Regions from separate parts of the Superficieibacter sp. HKU1 genome, predicted to be linked through region 2. Evidence: predicted binding sites of a transcription regulator. Region 2 holds the regulator's gene; each other region holds the start of a gene.
The links. Region 2 encodes CRP, which controls carbon source genes, mostly activating them, when cyclic AMP is high. Its sites were predicted from a motif close to ATGTGANNNNNNTCACAT; they were not measured.
Positions count from the first base shown of each region.

Region 1: a site for CRP is predicted at 749-766, ahead of P0H77_RS21540 (PTS sugar transporter subunit IIC). Genes of this name have one in related genera too.
Region 3: a site for CRP is predicted at 1,324-1,341, ahead of P0H77_RS17540 (acetyl-CoA C-acetyltransferase). Genes of this name have one in related genera too.
Region 4: a site for CRP is predicted at 1,045-1,062, ahead of drpB (cell division protein DrpB). Genes of this name have one in related genera too.

Region 1 is NZ_CP119754.1:4,520,549-4,522,755, reverse strand. It holds gene P0H77_RS21550 (PTS lactose/cellobiose transporter subunit IIA) at 1-259, opposite strand, end outside; gene P0H77_RS21545 (PTS sugar transporter subunit IIB) at 264-569, opposite strand; gene P0H77_RS21540 (PTS sugar transporter subunit IIC) at 900-2,207, shown strand, end outside.
Region 2 is NZ_CP119754.1:475,369-477,575, forward strand. It holds gene P0H77_RS02215 (YccS/YhfK family putative transporter) at 1-447, opposite strand, end outside; gene crp (cAMP-activated global transcriptional regulator CRP) at 490-1,122, opposite strand; gene P0H77_RS02225 (OsmC family protein) at 1,430-1,834, shown strand; gene P0H77_RS02230 (phosphoribulokinase) at 2,021-2,207, opposite strand, start outside.
Region 3 is NZ_CP119754.1:3,703,783-3,705,989, reverse strand. It holds gene P0H77_RS17545 (amino acid permease) at 1-1,204, opposite strand, end outside; gene P0H77_RS17540 (acetyl-CoA C-acetyltransferase) at 1,413-2,207, shown strand, end outside.
Region 4 is NZ_CP119754.1:2,793,093-2,795,299, reverse strand. It holds gene ompC (porin OmpC) at 1-504, opposite strand, end outside; gene drpB (cell division protein DrpB) at 1,122-1,391, shown strand; gene P0H77_RS13480 (phosphohydrolase) at 1,413-2,108, shown strand.

The sequences.
Region 1 (2,207 bases), 830 kb from region 2:
TCACCATGGCGTTCATCAGGTGATCCTGAGAATGGACGGTGATCAGATTGACCGGCAGTTTGCCAGCCCCTTCATCAATACCGATAAGCTGCGTCTGGATTTTATGCGCGTGCTTGACGTATTCACGGGATTCTTCCATGGCCTGCTCAGCGCCGGTAAAGTCGCCTTTACGCGCCAGCTGTAGCGCCGTCAATGCCTGACTGCGTGCTGCACCAGCGTTTACCAACAGCTCCATAATGATCGTTTCTAAATCTTCCACAACATTACTCCATTAGCTTGAGGGCTTTCTCAAGTACGACATCACCTTTCATCATGCCGTAATCCATCATATCGATAACCGCGACTTTTTTACCCAGCGGCTCGGCCTGTGCCTGTAATTTTGCCTGCTCGTATTTCACCTGTGGTCCCAGTAAAACAATATCGGCATCCGCAATATTGTCATTAAATTCAGCGACAGGCACAGCCTTGATCGAGACCTCGACCCCTTTCTTCTGAGCTGCATCCTTCATACGTTGAACTAACATGCTGGTGGACATACCGGCAGCACAGCATAAAACGATGTTCTTCATAACTAGCCCTCAATGTTCCTTGGTCCTTAATGATTATCCTTTGAAGGTGCGTCAGACAACGCTTTTACGTTGAATGTGTGTAAGGCATCACAAAGAAAAGCGCAAAAACTGAAACCGGTTACATTTTGTCATTGAAACGGCACGTCTCAGGACGGTTGGCGACCTTAATCAGCTTGAGGATCCGATCATCTTCAAATGTGCCGCCAGTCACAAAACAGGGTTAATCCTCTCTGTTCAACTTATCAGCCATTGACACAAAAGGGCGGTGTAAATATTATCGCCTCATGGTGGTATATACCACTTAACTAACATAAGGTCAGTGAGAATGATATGAACACGTTCACTGAAGTGATGGAAAGGAATTTATTGCCACTGGCAATGAAAATTGAAAGTAACGATTATCTTTCTGCCATCAAGGATGGTTTCATCAGGATTATGCCTTTCCTGATTATTGGCTCCTTCTTTTTATTGATCGCCAACCTGCCTTTCCCTGGATATAATGATTTTATCGTTGATTTGTTTGGCGATAAATTTATTGGTCAGCTGAATTATATTCTTGATGCCACCTATTCAATTATGGCGCTGCTGGTAGTTGTCAGCATCAGTATCAGTATGGCGAAACGCTGGCAGCTCAATGAAATATCTTGTGCGCTTATTTCGCTGGTCTGCTTTATGATTATTACCCCGTTTAAACTGCCGCAGGAACAGGGTGGGGCGATCGGTGATGTGATCCCGGTTTTTGCTTTAGGTGCTCAGGGGTTGTTCCTGTCAATTATTGTCACGCTCGTTGCAGTCAGGCTTTATCGTCTGTGTAGCCATCCCCGCCTGATGATTACCATGCCAGATAGCGTGCCGCCGGCGGTAGCGAATAGCTTTAGTTCACTCATCCCTTCATTGTTCATCGTGTTGTTTTTCTGGTTAATACGTCTGCTGTTTGAATACACGACGTATGGCACCGTGCAAGAGATGATCTTTACGGTCCTGCAAGCGCCAATGATGAAGCTGGGCAACACGCTGCCTTCACAGATGATCGCCGAATTTTTTATCAGCTTCTTTTGGTTCTTTGGTCTGCATGGCGACTCTATTGTCACGGCAATCATGGGGCCGGTCTGGCGTTCACTGACCCTGGAAAATTTGCAGGCGATGAAAACCGGTGTCGCGCCTGTGAATATCATTACGCAACAGTTCCGCGACGTTTTTCTGATTTGCGGCGGCACCGGCTTTACGCTGGCAATGCTGCTGGTGATGTTGTTCCGCGCTAAAAGTAAGCGTATACGTGAAATTGCAAAATTAGCAACGCCGGCTGCCATTTTTAATATTAACGAACCAATCATTTTCGGCGTGCCTATTGCGCTTAATCCGCTACTGCTTATTCCATTTATTCTCGTGCCAGTCGTCCTTTGCGTGATTACCTATAGTGCGATGGCAAGTGGATTTCTGCCGTTAACCTCCGGGCTGGAAATTCCCTGGACAACGCCAATCTTCATTAGTGGCTTTCTGATCTGTGGCTGGAAAGGGATTTTATTCCAGGCGATAAATCTCATCGTAGCGATGGCGATTTATTATCCCTTTGTCATGACGCTGGATCGGCAATATTTGCGTGATGAAGTTAACCTGAAAACAGAAATGACAGATGAA
Region 2 (2,207 bases):
GTTAAACAGGCCATACCAGACCGTACCGGTCGCATACAGGAGCATTGGCTCCCACACCGGCACTGAACCCGCCAGGCTCAGGGTGAAGATAGCGGCAATTAACGAAGCGGGAAGCAGGCGTGCATGAAGAGGGCTGATCTCCGCCGTAACGCCGAGTATCAGCGCCAGCGCGGTCAGGACCAGCGGCAGCGGCGCACCCTGCGCCAGCAGAAGCTGAACGGCAAGGCTACTGCCAGCAAACAGCGAACCGCCAATAATCAGACGTTTAAAAAAACGCTTATGCGGTGTATCAAGACCGGCAATATTGCAGCAGGCGGGAACCAGGGAAAATAGCAGACCGTACTGGAGGTGGCCGATAATCAGACCTGTAGCCACGGGCAAACACAACACCAGCGTTTGACGTAGTGCGTAGTTCACTTCCGGGTGATAGATAAGCCTGCGCCACATAGAATTTATCGGCGCATTGCAGTGAATGCGCCGGGGTCGAGCTTAGCGAGTGCCGTAGACGACGATAGTTTTACCGTGCGCGGAGATCAGGCTCTGGTCTTCCAGCATTTTGAGGATGCGGCCCACCGTTTCACGAGAGCAACCGACGATCTGGCCGATCTCCTGACGGGTGATTTTGATCTGCATACCATCCGGGTGGGTCATGGCGTCCGGCTGTTTCGCCAGGTTAAGCAGCGTCTGCGCAATACGACCGGTGACGTCGAGGAAAGCAAGGTTGCCCACTTTTTCGGACGTCACCTGTAAACGGCGTGCCATCTGTGCGGAAAGGCGCATCAGGATATCCGGATTCACCTGGATCAGCTGACGGAATTTTTTGTAGGAGATTTCCGCGACTTCACAGGCGGTTTTTGCACGCACCCAGGCGCTACGTTCCTGGCCCTCTTCGAATAGGCCCAGTTCACCGATAAAATCGCCCTGGTTGAGATAAGAAAGGATCATCTCTTTCCCTTCCTCGTCTTTAATCAGCACTGCCACGGAGCCTTTGACGATGTAATACAGCGTCTCCGCTTTTTCACCCTGGTGAATCAGCGTGCTCTTTGAAGGGTACTTATGTATGTGGCAATGAGACAAGAACCATTCGAGAGTCGGGTCTGTTTGCGGTTTGCCAAGCACCATGCGCGGTTATCCTCTGTTATAAGCTATCTCCGGCGGCTAAACGACGTTGCCTCCGGGGTTGCAATCGTTTTCTTCCCGCTGACGGGAAGTTGACTGTCGGTATGCTCCGCAGTCGTTAATCTGATGTCCTTTGCATCTATGTATGCGCAAAGTCAATGTATCACTGTAGCATCCCGTCTGTTTTAGCATAGCTTTTGCCGCCTGTCTCCTGGTGTCTCGCTTCAGCATGACGCAGGTCGCCTTCCGTTGCGAGAATTGTTATGTGCGCGTAATCTGTGAAGAAAATGGCGACACTGGAGTGGATATTATGCAAGCGCGAGTGAAATGGGTTGAAGGGTTAACGTTTCTGGGTGAGTCGGCTTCCGGGCACCAGATTTTGATGGACGGTAACTCCGGTGATAAAGCGCCCAGCCCGATGGAAATGGTGCTGATGGCCGCGGGAGGATGCAGCGCAATCGACGTGGTGTCGATCCTGCAAAAAGGGCGTCAGGCGGTGACAAACTGTGAGGTTAAACTGACGTCTGAACGCCGTGAAGAGGCCCCTCGTTTATTTACCCATATCAATTTGCACTTTATGGTTACGGGGCAGGATCTGAAAGAGAGCGCCGTCGCCCGCGCGGTCGATCTTTCTGCGGAGAAATATTGCTCTGTGGCGTTGATGCTGGGTAAAGCGGTGAATATTACCCATTCGTATGAGGTAGTCGCAGGGTAGGGTTAACGTCCACCGTGTTACCATGTTGCCCGCGTTTGCGGTGTATCGCAGGCAACCGCATCGTTGTTATGCCGGGTGGCGGCTTCGCCTTACCCGGCCTACGAAAACCATCAATATCAATACGTTAATCGCAATTCACAGGCCCGTGCAAGCGCAGCGCCGCCGGGCAAAGGGCACGCCCTCTCGTTATTCTATTTTTTTGCCTTCCATCAGCCGCTGCACCAGCGGCAGCATAATCAGCTCCATCGCCAGCCCCATTTTTCCGCCGGGCACCACCAGGGTATTGATATGGGAAATAAACGATCCCTGAAGCATCGCCAGCAGCCACGGGAAATCGATCCCTTCCAGATTGCGAAAATGAATAACGACAAAG
Region 3 (2,207 bases), 1.6 Mb from region 2:
AGAGTAAACCAACACTAAGAGTAATGAGATTAGCCAGTGAACGGTAAGGTTTTAGTGATGCAATCAGGTAAGTGGAAAGCGTTGGCATGATGAACAGGATCACCGCTATCAGCGGCCCGCTGATAGCGTAAATCATGGAAATCGCATTCGGGTTAATACAGCACACGACGAACATTGTCAGTGAAATGAGGATCACCGACATCGCCCGATGAAATGCCCGGCTTTTTTTAATCCCCTTATAGTCCAGAGCAGATTTTACGATTTCGGTCGCGCCTTCGATAACGCCAAAATAGGTGCCAAGGAAGGATTTAGACATCGCTATCACCGCCACCACAATGCCGGAAATGGCCAGCCAGCCCGGCGAATCAGGCATCGCTGAGAGGGCTGATAAAATAGTCACGCCTTCCTCTCTGGCGGCATTAATATAAGAAGACGGAATTGACAGCAGGCAGCTAAAAACAAAAAACAGTACGCTCAGGCAGATTATCAGGTAAGCCACCTTCATAATTTTTTTGCATTTATCCATAGCGTTCTCACGATATTTTTCCTGTCTGTCGATAGCAAACGTGGAAATAATCGGCGTATGACTAAAAGCGAAAACCATTACGGGGATAGAGAGCCATACCTGGTGCAACGTATGGCTATCAAAGGTGATTTGACTGGTGAGTAGAGAGGGCTCCCAGCGACCGGTCAGATAGACCGACAGGAACAGGAAGTACGCGATGAGCGGGAAAACCAGAAGTCCCATCACCCGAATGGTGGTGCGACGCCCCATCAAAAAGATAGCGTTCAGCACCAGCACAACGCCCAGGCTCACCAGCATTCGCACGCTGGTCGTTACTTCCCGGTGTCTGGCGACCTGCTCGCACAGCGAGTTAGTAATGGCAACGGCATAGATCAGGACGACTACAAAAAAGGCGACAAAATAGAGGGCGGTGATCGCATTACCGATTTTTTTGCCGTAATAGTGCGTTACCGCGCCGGTGATGCCTTCACCCGCCGGGGTCGGCGCAGAGAGGATAAACTGACATAGCGCTTTATGCGGCCAGTAAGTTAATGGATAGGCCACCATGGCGGTAATAAACAGCACTACGGCACCGGCAGATCCCAGTTGAATCGGGAGAAATAGCGTCCCTGCACCCACAGCCGTTCCATACAGCGCGAAACTCCACAGAGTCTCTTCTTTTGACCAAAATTTCGACATTAGTTAGTTTTTAATAGCATGCAAGTGATAAAAAGAAGCGCAACTTACCATAATTCTGCGGCTAAGTGGCATCTTGTCAGGAAAGGCCGAGGCTGCGTGCAAATTAAATTAACAATCTATTGTGATAAATCTCACTTATTTAAAACAATTAAAATAAGAGATATTAACAATGCACTACTATGGCGGGGGGTTATTCGCTGAGGTCGACATGAAAGAGGTGGTTATCGTAGGGGCGGTTCGCACGCCCATTGGTTGTTTCCAGGGCACGCTGTCGCGCCTTTCGGCCGTCGATCTTGGCAGCACGGTCATCCGGGCGCTGATCGCGCGCAGCGGCATTGCGGCGCAAAATGTGGATGAAGTGATCCTCGGCCAGGTATTGACGGCAGGGGCAGGGCAAAACCCGGCCCGCCAGTCAGCGCTGAACGGCGGACTACCCAATACCATTTCGGCTATAACCATTAACGACGTGTGCGGGTCCGGGCTGAAGGCGCTGCATCTGGCAACCCAGGCAATCCAGTGCGGGGAAGCGGATGTCGTCATAGCCGGGGGGCAGGAAAACATGAGCCGCGCGCCGCATGTCCTGACCGACAGCCGCACCGGCGCACAGCTTGGAAACAGCCAGCTTATTGACAGTCTGGTCCACGATGGCCTGTGGGACGCCTTCAATGATTATCACATGGGTGTGACGGCAGAAAATCTGGCGCGCGAATATGGTATCAGCCGCGAGTTACAGGATGACTGGGCGCTACGATCTCAGCACAAAGCGCGTCTGGCTATTGATTCCGGACGTTTTAAAGATGAGATCGTGCCGGTTGCCACCGTGCGCGCCGACGGCACGAGCGTGCTGGTGGACACCGACGAACAACCGCGCACCGATGCCAGCGCCGAAGGGCTGGCCCGGCTGATTCCGGCCTTCGATCGTACTGGTTCGGTGACGGCGGGGAATGCCTCTTCCATTAATGACGGCGCAGCGGCCGTGATGATGATGAGTGAAGCAAAAGCG
Region 4 (2,207 bases), 2.3 Mb from region 2:
AAATTTCCAGCCGTCGACCAGACCAAAGAAGTCATTATTGCGGTAGGTTGCCACGCCGTTGGTACGGCCTAACATGTAAACGTCGGTCTGGGTATAAGAATCACCACCAAACTCCGGCAGCATATCGGTCCAGGCTTCAACGTCATAAATCACACCGTAGTTACGACCGTAGTCAAAGGTACCATAATCGCCAAAACCCAGTCCGGCGAAGCCCAGACGAGTCCATGCATTGGAGCCTTCACCTTCAGTGCTATTTGCCTGAACGTTGTATTCCCACTGACCGAAGCCGGTTAGTTGATCGCTAATCTGGGTTTCGCCTTTGAAGCCCAAACGAACGTAAGACTGATCGCCATCACTACCCGCGTCATCAGAAAAATAGTGGAGGCCATCCACTTTACCGTACAGGTCAAGTTTGTTGCCGTCTTTATTATAAACTTCAGCCGCATTTGCTGCGCCAGCCATTAACAGGGCAGGCATAAGAAGTGCCAGAACTTTTCTGTTCATTATATATTTCCTTCAAGGAATAATTTTTATGAATATATGTAATCTTTATTCAGACTACAACACGGATACTATTCTATTAAGTTCATTAAATTTTAAGGGAAAGGTGTAATAAAGTTATATGTAGTATTGCAAAATGTTTCTATGTTATTTTAAATTCACGGGAACTATGATTTAATAATTAAATATATAAATTATTGATATTGTTGTATTTACTGGGATTATAGTATATTGAAATCAATACATTGCATGGATAGCATTAATCTGGCTGATTGCTTTGTAGTATGTATTGATGAATTGCATCTTTTTTGTGTGGCAAAAAAAAGCCTGGCGCAAAGTCAGGCTTATAGAAAACAGAAGAAGGGCAATAATAACAAGTGCAGTGGTAACGATAATAGGCTAATAACGGAGAGATAATTGCACAGTTATTATTTAAGATAAAGTATTTTTTTGGCCTTTATGTATTTAAAAGGTGAATAGAAATTTTATTTGTATATATTATTTTAATTAATCCGCGCGGGCTACCCCGGAATATGCACTATAATGTGACGTCAATCACCTGTGTGGTGAAACGGTGCTATCTGCCCGGGCGTACAAACACGATCAACAGAGACTATTTTATGGATGAAAAAATGAACCGTAGCCCTGGTGGCAAACTGGCATTGTGGCTTTTTTATGCTTTTTGCGGCTACTTTGCCTGGGCCATGGTGCGCTACTTTTGGGTGGTAAGCCACGTGCAAAGTATCCCCGGCGCGACGGTGGACGGGGACTGGGGGACCATGACCGGTAAATGGCTGGGCGCCTTGTTGGGCTTTCTGGTGTTAAGCGCCGTTGCGCTGCTGCTCGGCGCGCTGGCATGGTATACGCGACCCCGGCAGGCAGATTTTTAAGGAGTAAGGACGGTGCCGATCATGGACATTCTCCACTGGCAACAACGCTATGAAGACTGGTTCCACCAACATTACCGTAACAATGATGCCGCGCACGACCTGGCGCATTTTCGCCGGGTATGGAACACCGCCCGCCAGCTTGCATCGGGAGGGGCGGTGGATGAACTGACGGTCCTGACCGCCTGCTATTTTCATGACATCGTTAGCCTGCCCAAAAACGATCCACAGCGGCACCGCGCCTCAACGCTGGCGGCTGAAGAGACGCGGCGGATCCTGACGGAGGATTTTGCCGATTTTCCTGCTGAACGCTGCCAGGCGGTAATGCACGCGATAGAAGCACACAGCTACAGCGCCGGAATCGAACCGCAAACGGACGAAGCGCGCGTTGTTCAGGATGCGGACCGACTGGAAGCGCTAGGAGCCATTGGGCTGGCGAGAGTCTTTGCCGTTGCCGGCTCGCTCAACACCCCGCTTTTTGATGCCGACGATCCCTTTGCCGATCGTCGCCCGCTGGATGACCGGGCGTACGCGCTCGACCATTTCCAGCGTAAGCTTCTGCGTCTGCCATCCACGATGCGGACGCCACAGGGGAGGGCGCTGGCCCAGGAGAACGTGCGTTTCCTCGTACAGTTCATGGCCAAACTGAGCGCCGAACTCCAGGGCTGCTATCAGTCGCTGGATAACGATATCCTCGTGCGTTTTACGCCGAAGGGCTGAAACGCTGGCAGCAAATTTATGATACTCTGAGAAATATTTGTCTTGCCCGGTTAATTTTATGCAGGAAAACCTTTCCCTCTCAGCGGCATCTGGCCGGAC